3 regions of the Lysinibacillus irui genome follow, and region 2 is predicted to be linked to each of the others. Evidence: riboswitches for the same ligand, from Rfam matches in the RefSeq annotation. Region 2 holds a riboswitch; each other region holds the start of a gene.
What was found. A riboswitch is a leader RNA that binds a small molecule or an ion and turns the genes downstream of it on or off. The one in region 2 is predicted to bind cobalamin.
Positions count from the first base shown of each region.

Region 1: another riboswitch for cobalamin. It lies ahead of cobT (nicotinate-nucleotide--dimethylbenzimidazole phosphoribosyltransferase); the one in region 2 lies ahead of OU989_RS02385 (ABC transporter substrate-binding protein).
Region 3: another riboswitch for cobalamin. It lies ahead of OU989_RS19750 (FecCD family ABC transporter permease); the one in region 2 lies ahead of OU989_RS02385 (ABC transporter substrate-binding protein).

Region 1 is NZ_CP113527.1:1,126,207-1,133,065, reverse strand. Features, by position in the region: gene glnA (type I glutamate--ammonia ligase) at 1-700, opposite strand, end outside; gene OU989_RS05345 (MerR family transcriptional regulator) at 756-1,133, opposite strand; gene OU989_RS05340 (methionine gamma-lyase family protein) at 1,282-2,532, opposite strand; gene OU989_RS05335 (trimeric intracellular cation channel family protein) at 2,874-3,479, shown strand; gene cobT (nicotinate-nucleotide--dimethylbenzimidazole phosphoribosyltransferase) at 3,533-4,588, opposite strand; cobalamin riboswitch at 4,678-4,853, opposite strand; gene OU989_RS05325 (DMT family transporter) at 4,895-5,749, opposite strand; gene OU989_RS05320 (hypothetical protein) at 6,008-6,403, shown strand; gene OU989_RS05315 (rhodanese-like domain-containing protein) at 6,450-6,752, opposite strand; gene hfq (RNA chaperone Hfq) at 6,850-6,859, opposite strand, start outside.
Region 2 is NZ_CP113527.1:482,861-489,719, forward strand. Features, by position in the region: gene argS (arginine--tRNA ligase) at 1-861, shown strand, start outside; gene OU989_RS02365 (hypothetical protein) at 906-1,034, shown strand; gene OU989_RS02370 (MerR family transcriptional regulator) at 1,153-1,542, shown strand; gene OU989_RS02375 (class I adenylate-forming enzyme family protein) at 1,535-3,037, shown strand; gene OU989_RS02380 (acyl-CoA dehydrogenase family protein) at 3,039-4,706, shown strand; cobalamin riboswitch at 4,764-4,947, shown strand; gene OU989_RS02385 (ABC transporter substrate-binding protein) at 5,090-6,058, shown strand; gene OU989_RS02390 (FecCD family ABC transporter permease) at 6,055-6,859, shown strand, end outside.
Region 3 is NZ_CP113527.1:3,921,052-3,927,910, forward strand. Features, by position in the region: gene OU989_RS19735 (dicarboxylate/amino acid:cation symporter) at 1-1,115, opposite strand, end outside; gene dapF (diaminopimelate epimerase) at 1,208-2,062, opposite strand; gene OU989_RS19745 (heme ABC transporter ATP-binding protein) at 2,111-2,902, opposite strand; gene OU989_RS19750 (FecCD family ABC transporter permease) at 2,908-3,954, opposite strand; cobalamin riboswitch at 4,099-4,287, opposite strand; gene OU989_RS19755 (biotin transporter BioY) at 4,431-5,027, shown strand; gene OU989_RS19760 (YdhK family protein) at 5,150-5,719, shown strand; gene OU989_RS19765 (response regulator transcription factor) at 5,761-6,453, opposite strand; gene OU989_RS19770 (HAMP domain-containing sensor histidine kinase) at 6,425-6,859, opposite strand, start outside.

The DNA of each region.
Region 1 (6,859 bases), 640 kb from region 2:
TTGGCATAAACGTAGCATGTAAGCCATGTTTACGAGCGATTGTTTTCACTACTAATTTGAATGTTTGGATGTTATCACATGCAGTAACAGCATCAGCATATTTAAAGTCAATTTCGTGTTGTCCTGGAGCTACCTCATGGTGAGAGGCTTCAATTTCAAAGCCCATTTCTTCTAGCTCTAATACAATATCACGACGGCAGTTTTCACCAAGATCTGTTGGAGCTAAATCGAAGTAACCACCATGGTCATTTACTTCTAACGTTGGCTCGCCTTTTGCATCTAATTTGAATAAGAAGAACTCTGGCTCAGGCCCTAAATTGAAGCTTGAAAAGCCCATGTCCTCCATTTTTTTAAGAATACGTTTTAGGTTATTTCGTGGGTCACCAGCAAATGGTTCGCCTTTCGCAGTGTAAACATCACAGATAAAACGTGCTACTTTCCCTTTTTCAGAAGTCCAAGGGAATACTACGAAAGTATCGAGGTCAGGATATAAATACATATCAGATTCTTCGATTCGAACGAAACCTTCAATAGATGAGCCATCAAACATCATTTTATTTTCTAGTGCTTTGTCTAATTGACTTACAGGAATCTCAACATTTTTAATTGTGCCAAGAATATCTGTAAATTGTAAACGAATAAAGCTTACGTTTTTTTCTTCGATGAGACGTTTAATGTCCTCTTTTGTGTATTTACCCACAGTTTTCCACACTCCTATAATTTGTCTAGCTTTTATGTTTACCCTACCCTATTAATTAATAGAATCGAGATAAATCCCCACGTCGGATGGATGATTTTTGCATGCGCTGTGCTTGTCGCATTTCTTCTCGCATGATTTGGCGTAATTCTGAATCACTTAAATCTTGCTCATCAATTGTAGCAACAGGATTTTGCTTTTTAGCAAATATTTTTTTAATCTTTGCCATATTCATACCCTGTTCTAAGTAGTCTTTAACCTCAAGCAATGTGTCGACGTCATTTAGTGAGAACATTCGACGGTTGCCTTCTGTTCGGTGCGGCTCAATTAAATGGTGTTCTTCATAATAACGAATTTGTCGTGCCGAAAGTTCAGTTAATTGCATCACAATACTCATCGATAATAACGGCATAGTTCGTCTAATTTCACGACTCATTTAAGTCCTCCTCCAATACCCGCTTATCATATAACGAAATTTTTTCACTGTCAACCAAGCATGTAAGGTTTCCTGACATGACAATGTTATTTTTTTAAAAGTGCTAGAAAATTGTAAAAAACTGTTCAAATTTTTAATTTCCACATGATTATTTTTGAATAGCCTGAACAGCACTGCAAATAGCAAACTTCACATGTTCATATGTCAGTCCACCCTGTATAAAAGCTGTAAACGGCGGACGTATTGGACCATCTGCTGTCAATTCAATACTAGAGCCTTGGATGAATGTTCCCGCAGCCATGATGACATCATCTTCATAGCCGGGCATATAGGCTGGTTCTGGTGCATAATGAGCATTTATTGGGGAATTGGCTTGTATTTCACGACAAAAGGCAATCATTTGCTGTGCCGTTTGGAATGAAACAGATTGAATTAAATCCGTGCGATTCGCCTTATAGCTTGGAGACGTATTCATCCCGATTTCCTCTAGCATGGCTGCCGTAAAGATTGCCCCTTTTAATGCTTGTGATACGACATGGGGTGCTAGGAAGAATCCTTGATAAAAATCTCCTAGTGTATTTAATGTAGCCCCCGCCTCTGCCCCAATACCCGGAGATGTCATGCGATAGGCACATTTCTCCACCAAATCGGCACGGCCAGCAATATAGCCACCAATTTTAGCTAAACCACCACCAGGATTTTTTATCAGTGAGCCGGCCATTAAATCAGCCCCAACCTCTGTAGGCTCCTGTGCTTCTACGAACTCGCCATAGCAATTATCTACAAAAATGACCGCTTGTGGGGCCAATTGACGAATCTTTGCGCACATTTCCGCAATTTCTGCAATCGTAAAGGAAGGTCGTGTCGCGTAACCTTTAGATCGTTGAATTGCAATCATTTTAGTTTGCGGAGTAATAGCCGCTTCCACACCTGTCCAATCAATTGCTTGGTTATTCAGTAAATCGACATGGCGATAGCCGATTTGATAATCTTTCAAGGAGCCTGTATCTTTGTCACCACCATCGACAATAGATTGCAATGTATCATATGGCTGACCAGAAATATAAAGCAGCTCATCACCAGGACGAAGTACACCGAATAGACTAAGCGTGATCGCATGTGTTCCGGAAATGATTTGTGGTCGTACAATGGCAGCCTCTGCACCGAATACTTCCGCATAAACACGCTCTAGATTATCGCGTCCCTCATCATCATAGCCATAGCCGTTTGATGGATGTAAATGATAATCACTTACTTGATGCTTTCTGAAAGCTGCTAGCACCTTCTGTTGATTATAAAATGCCATTTCTTCGACCTTTGCATGATAAGGTCGAACTCGCTCCTCTATTTGTGCTGCTAATGATAGCGTTTGTACTGATAAGTTAGATGTAAACGTCATTCTTTTCTTCTCCATTTCACCGTTGTCCCGCATTTCAATCAGTAAGATTTTTATGATCTAAATTGAACTAACTCTCTCTAGAATTTGCTAATCAACTACTGGTATATCAACGCTCATGACAGATCTTTTTCTTTATTTCATTATCATCTTAACAATTTGTATGTGTACCTGCAAAACTTGCCTATTGTTTCTAAGCGCATTTTACGCTAAGCTAATGTGCGGACTTGTTTCAAGAAGCGTGTTTAATGACTGAATTTGGCTCATAAATCCATAGATTTTGTTACAAGAAAAGTCTTTTAACATAAAAAGAAGTTTATTTATTAATAGAAGGGGTGAAAGGAATGGCTTGGGAGGTTTTTAGTATTATCGGAACAATTGCCTTTGCTATTTCTGGGGCAATTATTGCCATGGAAGAAGAATACGATTTATTCGGTGTCTATATACTCGGAATTGTAACTGCTTTTGGCGGAGGGGCTATTCGAAATTTACTTATTGGACTACCTGTCACGACCTTATGGGGGCAGGATATGATGTTTCAAATTGCGTTAGCAGCGATTACTATATTTTTTATTTTCCCTCATCATTTGATTCAGCATTGGCATCGTTGGGGTAACTTCACAGATGCGATTGGCTTATCAGCATTTGCAATTCAAGGTGCGTTGTATGCCGTGAAACTAGATATGCCTATTAGTGCTGTGATAGTAGCTGCTGTCTTAACTGGTTCGGGTGGCGGCATTGTGCGAGATTTATTGGCTAGACGTAAACCATTAGTTCTACGAGATGAGGTGTATGGTGTTTGGGCTGCACTTGCAGGGCTAATTATTGGATTTGAAGTGTTTACAGGAGACATCTTCCTTTATATTTTATTCGCCATCATCACAGTGTTACGCATTCTTTCCTATATGATGAAATGGCGTTTGCCTTTACGTAAGCTAAATCGAGCATAATGAATGGGGAATAAGCCCAAATAGTATTGCAACTATACAGGCTTATTCCTTTTTTATTTAGCTAATAGTTGCATCGCTTCCTCTAACGTCACCATATTGTTCATCATGGAGCAGGCTGCATCTAAAATGGGAAAAGCTAAGGCGGCACCAGAGCCTTCTCCTAAGCGCATGTTCATATGTAGCATTGGTTCAATGCCGAGTAACGCTGCGGCAATTTTAGCACCCGGTTCCTCTGAAGCATGGGAAGGGATAATATAATCTTTTACTTTCGGTTCAAGCTTATATGCGATAAGTGCGGCAATAGTTGAAATAAAACCATCAATCACAACCGGCTTACGATGGACAGCTGCCCCTAGTATGATACCAGTCATGGCCCCTATCTCTAAGCCCCCGACTTTAGCTAATACATCTAAACCGTCTTGAGGGTCTGGTTGATTGACCTCAATAGCTTTTTTAATAACCGCTGCTTTATGAGCAATGCCACCATTGCCTACACCTGCCCCAAACCCTGTTACTTCAATTGGATCACATCCAGTCAATACAGCTAAAATAGCAGCACTAGGTGTTGTATTACCAATGCCCATTTCACCTGTGCCAAGTACATTAGCCCCTTTTGCTATTTCCTCTGTCGCCACATGAATTCCTACTTCAATTGCTTGAATGGCTTCCTCTTTAGACATGGCAGGTCCTTTTGCCATATTGTCTGTACCGTACTTAATTTTATTGATGATGACACCTGCACCGTGTGGAATCTCTTCTTTCACCCCTACATCTACTGTGACCACCTTGGCATTGGTAATGTTTGCAATCGCGCAAACGCCTGTACCACCTTGAGGGAAATTTAATGTTTGAAAGACCGTAACATCTTGTGGATTCGTGGTTACACCTTCTTCACAAACACCGTGATCAGCAGCACAGATAATAATGACCTTTTTATCAACGAGCGGATATAATTGTCCAGTTATCCCAGAAAGCTGCACAGCAATGGACTCTAGTTTTCCTAAACTACCAGGGGGCTTACAGAGAGCATCTATACGCTTTCTTGCTTGCTCCCTCGTTTTCATGTCAGCACCTTGGATGTTTTGTAACGTGTTTTGTAGTAATTGCATGATAATTTCTCCTTTCCTTTTAAGACAAAAAGAAAAAGCCTGTAGTTTATCGTCACAACAAATAAACTACAGACTTTTCCATCATCCATACCTTTTAAAGCAAATAGGCAGGTCTCCTGGCTCAAGTTCAACATTCCACAGCACCTTCCCAGCAACGCGCTAGTGGTATTTACTATAGAACTCCCTTATACAGTGGCGGGTCCGCTAAAGATTTTCACTTTATTCCCTATTCTCCCCTTTGGGCACCTAATGCTTTTATTAAATTACTTTAAATCTACGACAGCTTATTCTTCCTGTCAAACCCTTTTACACTTTTTCGATTTCACTTTGTAATGTGGAGCCTAATAGGAGAATGGCTCCTATTAGTTGTAGCAGCGTCATTTTTTCTCCAATAATCATCGTGGAGATCACTAATGATGTCAGTGGATCAATATAGCTAAGAATAGCTATACTTTGACCTTTTAGCTGTGACATGCCTAAAAAGAATAAATAAAATCCTATACCTGCATGGACAATGCCCAATACGATGAGTAATAGAATAGAAGCAAAATTTATTTGCATCACCTGAAAACCCGTCGTTCCTACAATATAGAGGCTGAGGAAAAATGCAGCTAAACAGAGTTGGATAATCGTATTATGTGGTTCCTTTAACCCGCGAATATTTTTATTTGTAAATGTTAGTAGGGTGTAAAAGCATGCCGCAATCAGACCATAGACAATACCAATTAAGTGTCCACTATTTTCTGCGTTCTGACTTTGCACTATCAAAAAAAGACCGATAAGTGCTACAACAACATAAACTATTTTTCTTGCAACTAGCTTTTCTTTTAAAATAATAGGCGATAAACAGATGACCAATACGGGTGCAAAATAATAACTTAGGGCAGCATTAGCAATGGTCGTTTCCTTATACGCCTGAAATAAAAATATCCAATTTCCACATAAAGCAACACTTGAAATTAATAACGGCCATTTATTCAGGACAATAGCGCTTCTTGCAAAGCTTTCCTTTTTATAAATAAAAATTACTAGTAAAAAACAAGCACCAATGCCACTCATCCAAAAGGCAATCTCACTAGAAGCTAAAGGAATATACCTTGCAAAAACACCGACAGCACCAAAAATAACCATAGATAATACAAATGCTAATTTTCCGCTCATTAAAAATTCCTACTTTCTACGCATATAGTTTGAGCCTATACAGTAGAATCTAATAAGAATGAGCAATCAGTTATCGGATGCCTAAACAGTAGATTCTACTGTAAAGACATTGTTGGGGGTGCTATTGATCGAAACATACAAAATCCCTCCTTCATTACATGTTATCATAACATATTTCTGAAAATTCAGGAGAGTTTGTCTTTGAAAAAATGAGGTAAATTATTCAATAATCTAAATGATGAAAAAGGAGAAGATACGATGAATGCAAAAGAATTAAGAAACGCCATTGCTGAAACATGTGAAACTCATGATAGCCCGTATGCCCAGCTCGTAAAACCAATTAATCAGTTATTAATGGACATCGACGCATCTATTAGCGAAGAAACAGCACATACAATTATAAAAAATTTAAAATTATTTCATAGCGGACATAAATACATTACGGAGTGTCACTTTGATGAAAGTGACAATTTTTTAAAGGATGGTATTGAGCTTCTCCAAAAGGGGGATCTTGCGAATGGTGCACTACAAGTTTACGGGGCTGGTTTGAACTTTGCCAGTTATGCTGCAAAGATTAAAGGACAAAAAAATGTGAATCTTTATAACAATTTTGCAGAAAACTTTGGTTACATTATGAATTCATTAAAAGAATAGACCTAAAAAAAGAAAGAGTAGGCACTCTTTCTTTTTACGTATCACATTATTTAAATTCTAATTCTCCATCATATGCAAGCATGCCGCCTTCAAGATTTGTTACATCAAATCCTTGAGCTTCTAAATAGGCGCAAGCATTCGCAGAACGAGCACCAGCCTTACATACAACAATATACGGCTTTTCTACATCTAATTCATCTAAACGCTCTGGGATTGTCCCAAGGGCAATATGCTGAGCGCCAGGAATCATGCCATGCGCTACTTCTTCGTCTTCTCGAACGTCAATAATATATAGGTCTTCATTGGCATCCAATAGATCTAATAATTGCGTTGTTTCCATCGATTTCATAAAACTCGTCCTCCAAATATCAATTTCCTCTATCATTATAGCCTGAAGAAAAAAAAACAGCCAGTGTGGAGAACACTAACTGTTTAATACTATCTTTTTATGCTTCT
Region 2 (6,859 bases):
GGTAAAATTGAAGTAGCTTTAGATAAATTAAAAGCAAATGGCCATGTGTTTGAAGAGGATGGTGCCACTTGGTTCCGCTCTACAACATTTGGGGATGATAAAGACCGTGTGTTAATTAAAAATGATGGGTCTTTCACATATTTAACGCCAGATATTGCTTACCATGAGGATAAAATTGTTCGTGGCTTCGATAAGTTAATCAATATTTGGGGAGCTGACCACCACGGGTATATTCCACGTATGAAAGCAGCGATTCAAGCACTTGGCTATGATCGCGATACATTAGAAGTTGAAGTGATTCAAATGGTTCAGCTTTATAAAAACGGAGAAAAATTCAAGATGTCTAAACGTACAGGGAACGCAGTAACGATGCGTGAGCTTGTTGAAGAGGTAGGCCTTGACGCAGTTCGTTACTTCTTCGTGAAAACAGCTGGCGATTCTCATATGGACTTTGATCTTGATCTTGCTGTATCACAATCTAATGAAAACCCAGTGTACTATGCACAATATGCACATGCACGTATTTCGTCTATTTTACGTTCAGCAAATGAGCAAGGTTTTGCTGCCACAACAGAACATTTGAATCTGTTAACAGCAGAAAAAGAAATTGATTTACTGAAAAAAATCGGCGATTTCCCGAGAGTGGTTGCTGAAGCAGCGAAACACCGTACACCTCACCGTATCGCAAACTATATTCAAGAAACAGCAGCTGCATTCCATAGTTTCTATAATGCAGAAAAAGTATTAGATGCTTCAAACAAAGAATTAACAGAGGCTCGTTTAGCATTAATTACAGCTGTACGCACAACAATTGCCAACGCACTGCGTTTAATCGGCGTATCTGCACCAGAAAAAATGTAATCCTTTTTAAGCTCCTAACATGAAATGTGTTAGGGGCTTTTTTGATGGATAAAAAGCGAAAAGTGAGCGATAGATTTCTAAAAGTGACGGATAGAGCAATGAAAATGATGGATAAAGCTCCAAAAGTGGTGGATAGAGCACTGAAAATGTCTGATAAACCTACAACTGAATGAAGAGAACACTAGATTATCTGCTTCACTCTTAATTTTTCTGGAAATTTCGAAAATTTTGTTGAACTTTACGTTAACGTCAATGGTATACTGTTGCCAATTAGGAGAGGGGGGGATGGCTTTGATAACAATTCAGGAGGTAGCAAAGCAGTTTAATGTGTCAACACGTACTATTCGTTATTATGAGGAACTTGGTCTTCTTTGTCCCCATCGTTCATCTACCAATCAACGAACCTTTTCAAGGAAAGAATTGGCGAAGCTCAAGCTTATATTCAGAGGAAAGCGTTACGGCTTTTCGTTAGAAGAAATTAAGGAAATGGTTTTACTGTTTGATTTTGATCGTTCGGGTATTCAGCAATTGGAGCGAACCGTTGAATACGGAGAACAAAAAATTCAAGAGATAGATCACAAAATAGCCGAGCTTACACAAATGAAGCAGGAGTTACAACAAATGCATAGCATGTTTAATGAAAAATTAGCGACTTTAAAGGGAGAGATGCACGATGAATAGTTCCAATTTGTTAGCACGTAATGCCCGTAAGTATCCAAAAAAAGAAGCCGTTATTTGTCATGGCAGAAGAGTGAATTACCTTGATTTAGATGAGCAAGTGACGCGATTTAGTCATGCCTTGCTGGAGCAAGGAGTAAAGCAGGGTGATAAGATTTTAATCTTTATGCCGAACACTTTAGAGTTTGTTGTGAGTTATTTTGCCATTCAGCGTATCGGAGCTATTGTTGTTCCAGTTAATGCGAAATTTACATTGCAGGAGGTCGAATATGTGGCGCAGCATGCCGAAGCGAAAGCCATTGTCGTTCATGAGGCCATTTTTACTGCAGTCGAGCATCTAGCTATTGTCCCAATAAAAATTAAAACAGGCTCAGAAAAAGCAGGCTGGCTTCATTATGAAACGATGATACAAGATGCTAGTACACAACTGATAGATTGTCAGCTTCATGAAGATGACGCTTCGACTATTTTGTATACTTCAGGTACAACAGGTAAACCAAAGGGTGTGTTATTTAGCTATCGTAATATATTAACAGTGGCACAAATGATAGCGGTTGAAATGGAAGTTAAGCCTGAGAGTCGGATTTTGCTCATGATGCCATTAACACACTCGGCACCATTGCATTTATTTTTAATGGCAGGCGTATTAGTAGGTTCGACAAATGTGTTAACACCAACTTTTACTCCTGATCTATTTATTGATTCAATTGAACAGGAAAAAACAACGCATTTCTTTGGTGCACCTGTTGCTTATCTATTAACAGCGCAGATGCCAAGATTGAAATCAGCTGATTTGTCTTCAATGAAGTGGTGGGTCTATGGTGGTGCACCCTTATCCCAGCAAGAGGTTCGTTTCATTCAACAAGCATTTCGAACAAGTAATTTAACTTGTGTGTATGGCTTAACGGAGGCGGGACCAAGTGGCTCATTATTGTTTGGGAAGGAACATGAAACAAAGGCAGGTAGTATTGGTCAGCGGGCCCCGCTTGGTACAGAATTAAAAATTGTCAATGATAATGGAGAAGATGTAAGTGTTGGTGAAGTAGGGGAAATTGTATTACTAGGTGAGGGGAATATGCTTGGCTACTACAAGAATGAGGTAGCGACTAATGCGGCCTTTATAAATGGTTGGTTGAAAACAGGGGACTTAGCTCGAATGGATGAGGACGGCTTTATTTGGATTGTTGATCGGAAAAAAGATGTGATTATTTCGGGCGGTGTCAATATTTATCCGAAAGAAATAGAAGATTGCCTATTAGGCTATGAGGGCATATTTGAAGTGGCAGTTATTGGTGTACCACATCCGCAATGGGGAGAAACGGTGAAGGCGGTTTATTCTGCTAATCAAGAAATTAATGAAAATGCTTTAAAAGAATATTTAGAGGACCATCTTGCGAAGTATAAAATTCCACGCATTTTTGAAAAAGTGAAAGCGCTACCACGAAATGCTTCAGGCAAAATTTTAAAACAATCCTTGAAGGGACAAGAGGTGAGATAGTATGAAAGTTTTACAACAGGAGAAAACGCGGCCGACGAATTTTTTTACAGATGATGAGACGCTCCAAAAAGTGATAGAAATGATGTTAGATCAAGAGTTTTTATCCTACGCAAAGCAAGAGCTAGCGGATTTCGGGGAGCTATGTGCAGGTGATATTGATGCAAGAGCGAAACATACAGATCGACAGGGGGAGCCTCGCCTTCAAAGGTATGATGCTTATGGTGAAGAGATATCAGAGGTTTGGGTCAATGATGGCTACAAAAAAACAATTGAGGAGACATATAATACAGGCATTGTTGGCTACGTGCACAAGGATATTCCGCAGCTAGGGCGCAAAGGAAATTATGTCTATAGCTTTGCGCAAGGCTATTTGCTGTCCCATGCAGAGCCAGGTTTTTATTGTCCTGTGACATTAACAATGGCTACTGCCTATCTATTAGATCATTATGCTGATGACGAGGTTAAACAGCGTTTCTTACCACATGTTTGTGCAACAGGTGATACAGAGTTATATGAAGGAGCAACATTTTTAACTGAACGTCAAGGGGGCTCAGATGTAGGGGCGAATGTTGTGGAAGCGAGAAGGGAAGGCAATGAATTTCGCCTCTATGGTGAAAAATACTTCGCTTCCAATGCCGGTATGTGTGGGGTAGCAATGGTGTTGGCACGTCTAGAAGGTGCACAAGCAGGCTCTAAAGGATTAACCTTATTTGCTGTTCCTTGGCGTAAAGAAGACGGAACGGCAAATCATCTACGTATTCGACGACTAAAAGATAAGTTGGGTGTTCGGGCAGTTCCATCTGGTGAGGTTGAATTTGATGGTGCACTTGCTTATGTTGTAGGTGAACAAAGTAAGGGGATTTATTATATGCTGGAGGCACTGAATCTCTCAAGAATTTGCAATGCCGTAGCATCGATTGGGATTATGCGTCGAGGTTTCTTAGAGGCGAAGCATTATGTGACAAATCGATATGCATTTGGCAAGCCTTTAACACAATACCCAATGATTCAAGATACATTAGGGAAATTTGCAGCTAAGCTACATGTAGAAGTAGCGACCGTTTTTGATCTTATTCAATTATACGATAAAGTAACGAATGGGCATGGAACACAACAAGATGTTATTATGAATCGTTTATATATTGCCATTATGAAAAAGGAAACGGCAGAGCAAGCGGTTCATTATGCTAGTGAAGCAATTGAATTACATGGTGGCAATGGTTATATTGAGGACTTTGTGACACCGCGCTTACTGAGAGATGCTCAAGTGTTGACGGTATGGGAGGGCACGGCTAATATTCTGGCGTTAGAGCTTATTCGGTTAGTGGATAAGTTTCAGGCACATGAGCTTTTTGTCAATGAGATGGAAGAACGGTTAGAAAAATTAACAGATAGCGCTTTGGTGCAAATTGTGAGAGAGCAATTGGTGAAACTAGCTGGGATCTTACAAATTTTTAGTGCTTTAGATGATGCCACGAAAACATTTGAAGCAAAAGATGTTGCAAAGAAAATGGCGCTGTTATATGAAAGTGTCGTAGCAGTTGAATGGGCGCAAAAATTTGGTGGAAAGTATGAAAAGCTTGCGGACGTTTATTTAGAACAGGCATGGTCATTGCGACAAATTGGAGATCAGATGAAAACCGTACAATATTTTTCTGATATTGTATAGAAGCTAGAAGTCGTCTTGAATAGGGGCGACTTTTTTTCGTTTTCATGTATAATAAAATCAACTGAATAGTATAAAGGTTCTTTACTTAAGTAAAGTGAAAAGGGAAAACGGTGTAATTCCGATGCGGTCCCGCCACTGTAAATGTGAGTTTTTTCAAAAGATGCCACTGATGATATTCGGGAAGGCTTGAAAAGACGTAATAAGCATAAGCCAGGAGACCTGCCTTTATAGTATAGACATAACAGCCTACGAGGATAGGGTGGTGGATTTTGTATCAGTTCTTTGGTGCAATGTTAACCCCTCATCATTCGTAGATTAGGGGTCTTATTTGTGTAGGAGAATTTCTGCCCAAATAAAGCACAGATCAACGAAGGAGGATTCACATGAAGAAATTTTGGAAGATAGGATTATCAGCATTTTTAACACTAGGGTTGCTAGCTGCCTGTGGCCAAGAGGAGAAAAACGACAAGTCGTCTAATGAACCGCAAACACAGCAAGAGACATCACAGGTGGACGAAGCAACTTTCCCAATGACCATAACAGATGCCATTGGCAAGGATATAACACTAGAAGCTCCTCCAGAGAAAATTGTTTCACTTATTCCAAGTAATACTGAAATATTATTTAGCCTTGGTTTAAAAGATGAAATAGTAGGGGTTACAGACAACGATGATTATCCACCAGAGGTAGCTGAAAAGGAAAAGGTTGGCGGTATGGAATACAATATTGAAAAAATTATTGCCCTCAACCCAGATATCGTTTTTTCACATGAATCTAGCATGTCTCTTTCAGAAGCAGCGATTGAACAGCTTGAGTCAGCGGGTGTAAAAGTATTTGTCGTCAATAATGCACAAGATTTTAATGAGACATACACGACGATTGAGCAGCTTGGTCGAGCTACAGGGAAATTGCCAGAGGCTGAAGAAGTTATTGCCAACATGAAGGCGAAGGTAGAAGAAGTGCTGGCCAAAGTAAAAGATGTTGAACCAAAGAAAGTGCTAGTAGAAGCATCTGATGAGCCAGATATCTATACAGCTGGGAATGGTACGTTTATGAACGCGATGCTTGAAATGATCCATGCAGAAAATGTAGCGGCAGATGCTGATGATTGGTATAAAATTGATGCAGAACAGATTATCGCTAAAAATCCAGATGTCATCGTGGTGACATATCACTATGTACCAGATATTTTAACTAAAATACCACAGCGTGCTGGCTTCGATACAATTAATGCTGTGAAAAATAAAGCAATTGTACAAGTAGATGAAAACACAACAAGTCGTCAAGGTCCTCGTTTAGGAGAAGGTCTTGAAGAATTAGCAAAAGCGATCTATCCAGAGGTATTTAAGTGAAAAAAATAGCAGTAGCCTATTTAGTAACAGGCACGCTTCTTCTTATTAGCATCTGGTGTGGCGTAGCAATAGGCTCAGTGCATATTCCATTTGAAGTATTGTGGAATCAGGCGGTTGATGAAACAGCCGCCAATATCTTTTGGAAAATCCGCTTGCCACGTGTATTGTTAGCGGGACTAGTAGGGGCTTCTCTTGCTATTGCAGGAGCTGCCTTTCAAGGTTTGCTAAAAAATCCATTAGCAGATCCATATACACTAGGTGTTTCATCTGGTGCTTCGGTTGGTGCTGTAATGACGATCTTTTTTAGCCTATCTATACCTATTGTAGGTTTATATGCATTACCCATTTTTAGTATGATTGGCGCTATTATCACGATGGTAGTTGTGATGAGTTTTGCTAGAATGGTAGACCGTTCATTAAAAATGGAGACATTGATATTAACAGGTGTTATTTTTAGTTCATTTTTAGGTTCACTCATTTCTTTAATGATTGCTTTATCTGGTGAAGAGCTACGCCAAGTCGTTGGTTGGTTACTTGGATCTGTATCAATGCGTGGATGGCCATATGTCCAAATGATTATCCCGTTTGTTTTGATTGGCTCACTTATGCTATGGACACAAAGAAGAGAGCTAAATGTTTTATTATATGGTGAAGAGAGAGCGAAACATCTTGGGGTTAATGTAAAGCGGAGTAAGCATTTGATTTTAGCAGGTGGGTCCATGTTAACGGGAGCGGCTGTAGCGGTTTCTGGGACAATTGGTTTTGTAGGCTTAGTTGTGCCGCATATGACAAGAATGATTT
Region 3 (6,859 bases), 1.0 Mb from region 2:
ACTACTCCTATAGCAGAGATCATCGGTAAAGCTTGAACTGGTAGACCGTACAATGTGACTATAAGCATTTCTCCAATGAAACCTCCACCTGGAATACCACTCATCACAATACCTGATAGTAAGGCGACGCCAATTGCGGTTACAAAAGTACTGAATCCTGTAAAATCCATATTAAACACACCGAAAACAAACGCTATTTTCAATATGGCGGACAAGCATGAGCCATCCATATGAATGGTGGCACCAAGCGGTAATACGGTTTCACGAATATCCTTTGGCACTCCAATCTGTTTGGCAGCTGTTAGATTAACAGGCAGTGTTGCAAAGCTACTTCCTGTACCTAATGCTGTCACAGCAGGCGTTAAAATATTTTGCCAGAACTTTATAACTCCTACTTTTCCACCTGCAATAAAAGCGTATAAAGTAAAGCCGATTAAAAAATAAAGGATAGCAACAGGATAGTAGAGAATGATGGCTTTAGCATAATCCCCAAGCAATGCCGCTCCAAAATCCCCTATTAATGTTGCAAAATAAGCCATTAATCCAATTGGTGCATAGTACATCACTAGCTTGATGACCTTCATAAATACTTCCGAACCACTTATTAAAAAACGCGCAAACGGCTTACCTGCTTCTCCTGTTAATCCTGTGCCAAGCCCGATTAAGACAGCAAATAAAATAAGTGCTAGCATATTACTTCTGGATAATAAATTCATAAAATCAGGCACAGTGAAGGTGTTAACTAATTGTTCAGCAAAGCTTAAATCCTCTGTTGTTTCAGGGGATACAATCTGAACGGATACCTCAGCCCCAGGGGGATAAATAGTAACAGCAATTAACATGATAATGGCGGCAATAATGCCTGTTGCTATAAATACGAGCATCATTGAGCCCATAATTTTACCTAAACGTTTGAGGCTTTCCATACTAGCAACGGAGGATGCAATGGAGAAAAACACTAATGGCACAACAATCATAAATAATAAATTAATAAAAATATCACCAAAAGGCTTTAACACCGTAGCCTTCTCACCAAAAAGCAAGCCAATAATAACACCTAGAAGAATGGCAATTAATAAAAACATAGAAAACCGATAAGCCCTCAGTTTTCCCATCTTCACATCCCTTCAAGGATCATTTACACTTCAGTGATATTGCTTGTAAATTTTTTAAGCATGCTCCGAAGAACAATGTGACTTGCTAGACGCTATAAAAATTCGTATATCCCCTCTGCAATAAACTCCGCTGGGCCTCGCATCCAAACATGGTCATCGTCAGCCCATCGTATGTTTAAGTCACCTCCACTCAGATGAACAGTTATCTCTTCTCCCCTCTGACAAAAACCATTTAAAATAGCAGCTACTACTGCAGCACAAGCACCTGTTCCACACGCCTCCGTAACACCAGAACCTCGCTCCCAAACTCTAAATTGTAAGGCTTTTGAATGGATGACCTGTACAAATTCAACATTAACACGATTAGGAAATCTCACATCATTTTCTATAATGCCTCCTAGTGTTCTTAACGGCGCTTTTTCTATATCATCGATAAAAAATACCGCGTTTGGATTTCCTAAAAACAACGCTGTTAGGAACAAATTATGTGGAGGCACTGTAAATAATTCATTGATGACGAGCTTATTAGGGGTACCTAACATCGGTATATCTTTACGATACAATAAAGGTTTACCCATATCGACAATCACATCTATGACTGTATTATCCTGAACCACTACCTCTACGTACATAATGCCTGCTTTTGTTTCAATTGTAAAAAACTTTTGTCGCACAATTTGGCGTTCAAAAATATATTTTGCAACACAGCGAAGTCCGTTTCCACAGTTAGATCCCTCTGTACCATCCTTATTAAAAATGCGCATACCACAGTCAGCAATTTTAGAAGGTTGAATAATAATTAATCCATCCGAGCCAATGCCTGTATGGACATTTGCTATCTTTTTAGCTAATTCACAAAAGATATTGTCATTATAATCATACCTGAAAAGATCAAGATAAATATAGCTGTTGCCAATACCATGCATTTTCGTAAAGGCTATTTTCATACATTCACTCCTTGTAAAGGATGGTAGATGTATAGACTTTTAACTTTCTTATGATTGGTTAACCTTTTTGGCAAATTGCTCTGGAACATATGTAAGATAAGGCTTACCAGTTAGTGGATGTATTTGAATATCAGCAAAAACATGAAATACTTCCCGTAACAACGTTGGAGTAAGTACTTCTTCTGGCGTCCCATGACAAACTATTCGTCCATTCTGTAAAACGTAAATTTGATCACAGTACATTGCTGCGATATTTAAGTCATGTAAAGCCGCGACTACAGTTAAATGTAGAGTTTGAATTAAGTCCATAAGCTGGAGTTGATGCTGTATATCTAAATGATTCGTCGGCTCATCTAATATCAATACCTTAGCTTGTTGTGCCAGAGCACGTGCAACCATTACGCGCTTTTTCTCTCCACCGGAAAGAGAGCTAAAGCTTCGTTTCTCCAAATGTGAAATACCAGTTTGTAGAAGAGCATCTGCCACAATTCGGAAATCTTGTTCTTGATCAAGCTCCAATAGTTTTTTATGTGGCGTTCTTCCCATACTGACTAAATCATGTACGGTGAAGTCAAATAAAACAGGTGTTTCTTGACTAACAACGGCTAAATTTTTAGCAATCGATTTACTTGATTGCTTTAAAATATCTTGTTCGTTTAATAATACCGTACCACTTTCCGGTTTTAGCAGACGGTACATATTTTTTAGCAATGTGGATTTGCCGCTACCATTAGGGCCAATGAGTCCAACAAGTTGTTTTTCTTTTATTTGAATACTTACTTCATGTAGTATACGCTCATCGTAAATGGAGAATGATAGCTGCTTTGCTTCTAATGTCATATAAGTTAGTCTCCTTCACCGAAAGAATAATTGTTACGACGGAGTAGCCAAATAAAAAATGGTCCTCCACAAAAGGCCGTTATAATACCAATTGGCATTTCTTGAGGTGCGATGATTATTCGGGCAAAAGCATCTGCCCACACTAAAAAGATTCCTCCAATTAAAGCACTAATAGATATCACATATTTATAGTTTGACCCCACAATTAACCGAACGATATGTGGAATGATTAATCCCACAAATCCAATAGAGCCACTGACTGCGACAAGTACACCAGTTAACAACGAAACAAGTAAAATGAGCTGAATACGAAATTGCTGTAAATTAACCCCTAACGTTACAGCTGCCTCTTCCCCTAGTAATAATAAATTTAAATTTCGATAGTGTAGCCATAGTAGCCCAAATACGAGGAAGAATATGAAAGCCGGGATTACAATATTATTCCACTTGGCTCCAGCTAGACTCCCTAGCATCCAAAACATAACAGCCTTTAAAGCCCCTTCTTGTTTCGACATCATCAAAATGAAATTGGAAACGGCCGTTAAAATAAAGGACACAGCCATCCCCGCCAATAACAAGCGAAAAATTGAGACACGACCACCAACTCGTGATAAGAAAAATACGAGCGCAATGGCAAGTAATGACCCTAAAAATGCAGATACAGAAAGAGCATAGATTCCTAAAAATGAAAAGGCACCTAAAATAATTACTGAGGTCGCTCCAACAGCTGCACCTGACGAAATCCCTAATATATAAGGGTCAGCAATGGAATTTCTCACAAGTGCCTGAATTGCTGCCCCAGCAATAGCTAGACCAGCTCCAACAATAGCTGCGAGTAAAACACGTGGTGCTCTTATTTGCCAAATAATGATTTCCTGTGAGCGACTCCAGTCTTGCTCTATGCCATTTTGTATAATGGGGATTTTAGAAAGAATAACTTTCCATACATAGAAGGGTGTAACTGATACAGACCCAACCATAACGGCTATTGTCATAGAAACGATTAATACGAAGAAAAGTATTAAGGAAAAAAACATAAATTTTTTATTCATCCGTTTAAAGCTCCTACTAAGTATTGATGGATGAAGCAATAAAAAAAGGTATTCCATACGAAAATACGCATAGAAATACCCTAGATTAAACAAAGTCAGAAAATATCCAGCTATTGTCCGTAATTGCTTGCATCCTCGTGGGCATTACAGGTATTACTAATGGCAGGTCTCCTGGCTTCGAATCAGCATCCTATAATGGCCTTCCCATACTAACACAGTGGCAAAAAATATTATAAGACTCCTCGTTACAGTTGCGGGACAGCGTCGGACTTCCACCGACTTCCCTTTTAAGTGACATTCAAAAAATATCACACCAATAGTACTTAAAGTTATAAAATTGTGACGATTCTATCATACATTTTTATAATTAGTTAGTCTACACTATAATTGAGTTAACTTAAAATTAAAATAAGGTTGACACAATTATATTCGTTTTTTACACTAGCAGTAAGAAGGTTTATAACGAGGTGAAATTTATGGCTACTGCTACACAACAGAGTCATCATAAATTAAGAACTATTGACATTACCTATATTGGGTTATTCTCAACACTTATGATGATAGGGGCTAATATTACCTCCTTTGCCCCATTTATGATGGTGGGTGGTGTACCGATTACACTACAAACGTTTTTTGCTATTTTAGCAGGACTGGTTCTTGGTAGCAGAAAGGGTGCGCTCGCCTGTACAGTTTATATGTGCATAGGATTAGCAGGAGCGCCTGTTTTTGCTCGTTTTGGTGGGGGAGTTGGACAAATTTTAAGCCCTACCTTTGGGTTTATTATTACATTTATTGGAGCAGCATTTGTTGCAGGACTAATTGTAGAACGAAGTGCAACAAAGAAAAGCTATATTGCGGCAGCGTTAATCGCAACTGCGCTTAATTATTTCCTAGGGACAAATTGGATGTATTTTGCCTACAAACTATGGGCAAGTGCACCAGAGGTCTTTTCATATAAACTAGCTTGGCTCTGGATGATCCCCCCACTACCAAAAGATTTTATCTTAGCGATTTTCGCTGGCATCCTCGCCTATCGATTACAAAAAACATTGAAAATCATGCCCATTCAATAAATAATTCCTCACATCTTTCTTGTTAGATGAAAGATGTGATTTGATTTTTGGTAGTAGATCATGTCCATTATTTCTGCACATTTATTTGCTACAGTATTAGCAAATAGTGAGGAGGATATGACATGATATTCAAACAAAAATGGTCAATGGCACTACTATCAGTATTAGCTTTACTTACTTTATCTGCTTGTACGGAGGATCAAACGAAGCCTGCGTCTACATCTAATCATACGACTGAAGAAATGGATCATTCGACAATGAACCATTCAAGTTCAGGCGAAGTACCAGCTACATTAAAAATTGCTGAAAATCCGAAGTTTCCTGTAGGAAGTACAGCTATTATTACGAACGGGCATATGGACGGTATGAAAGGTGCAGAAGCAGAAATAGTCGGGGCCTATGATACGACTGCTTATGTTATTTCCTATGAACCAACTACAGGTGAAGAACCTGTTAAAAATCATAAGTGGGTCATTCACGAAGAATTAATTGATCCCGAAGAAGCACCTCTGGCTCCTGGTACAGAAGTAAAAACGGATGCAGCGCATATGGAAGGTATGGAAAATGCGCTTGTCCATATTGAAGAGGCTGTACAAACAACTGTTTATATGGTGGATTACACTTCCACTTTAAATGGTGAGGCAGTAAAAAATCATAAATGGGTAACAGAAGAAGAGTTAACTTCAAAATAATTTAAACAACCTCTCCCAGTAGGTATGGTAGAGGTTGTTTTCTAGTTTTTATGTTCAAGTGCTGCGGACTTATGCCATTTATAACCGATACCCCATACTGTTTGTAAATAATCATCCGCAGGGAAGCCGCTTTTTCTTAATTTTTCTCGTAAATTACGCACATGTGAATCAATCGTACGATCTTCAATCATTACATTATATCCCCAAACTGTGTTGATAAGATGTTCTCTGGAAAATACTTTATTTTGATGATTTAAAAATAAGGCTAGCATGGAAAATTCCTTTGGTGTTAATGAGATTGCCTTTTGTTGAAAATAAAGTTCAAACGCTTCCTTATCTAATCGTAGCCCCTCAATGCATATAACTTTTTCATCTATTTTCGCCCTTCTTAATACCGCATGTATACGCGCTAATAACTCTTCCTCATCAAAAGGCTTTAAAATATAATCATCAGCACCCATGTTTAAGCCTTTTACAATATCAGCATGCTCTCCTTTTGCCGTAAGCATAATAATAGGCACATCCCAAAACTTCCTAATTTCCTGGCAAGCTTGCCACCCATCCATCTCCGGCATCATAATATCCAACAGAACTAAATCCACATGCTCTTCTTCTAAATAATCGAGTCCTTCTAGAACGGACGACATGGCTCTACAATGAAAAGTAGGCTCTAAGTAAAGGGTCAATAAATCTAACATTCTTGGCTCATCGTCTATGCATAAAATAGTCTTCATTCGCTTCTACTCCCTTAAACAATAATTCAAAAGTAGTTCCTTTATTGATTTCACTGCTAACCTTCACTTTCCCCCCATGTGCCTCTACCAATTCCTTAACAATAGCAAGTCCTAGACCAGAGCCACCTAGAGCACGACTACGGGATTTTTCCACTCGATAAAACCGTTCGAAAATATAAGGTACATCCTCCGCTGGAATCCCTTTTCCTGTATCTTTCACAATGATGCTTATCACATCTTTGTTTTTTTTAACAGTGACTGAGGTGGTTTCTCCAGGTGCACAGTAGATTAACGCGTTATTTAATAGATTAAGGAGGATTTGCTCTAGTCTTGCTTCATCTGCCCATAGAAGTAAGCCTTTTTCACAATGTACATCGAAATATATACCTTTCTCTTGAAAAGCAGG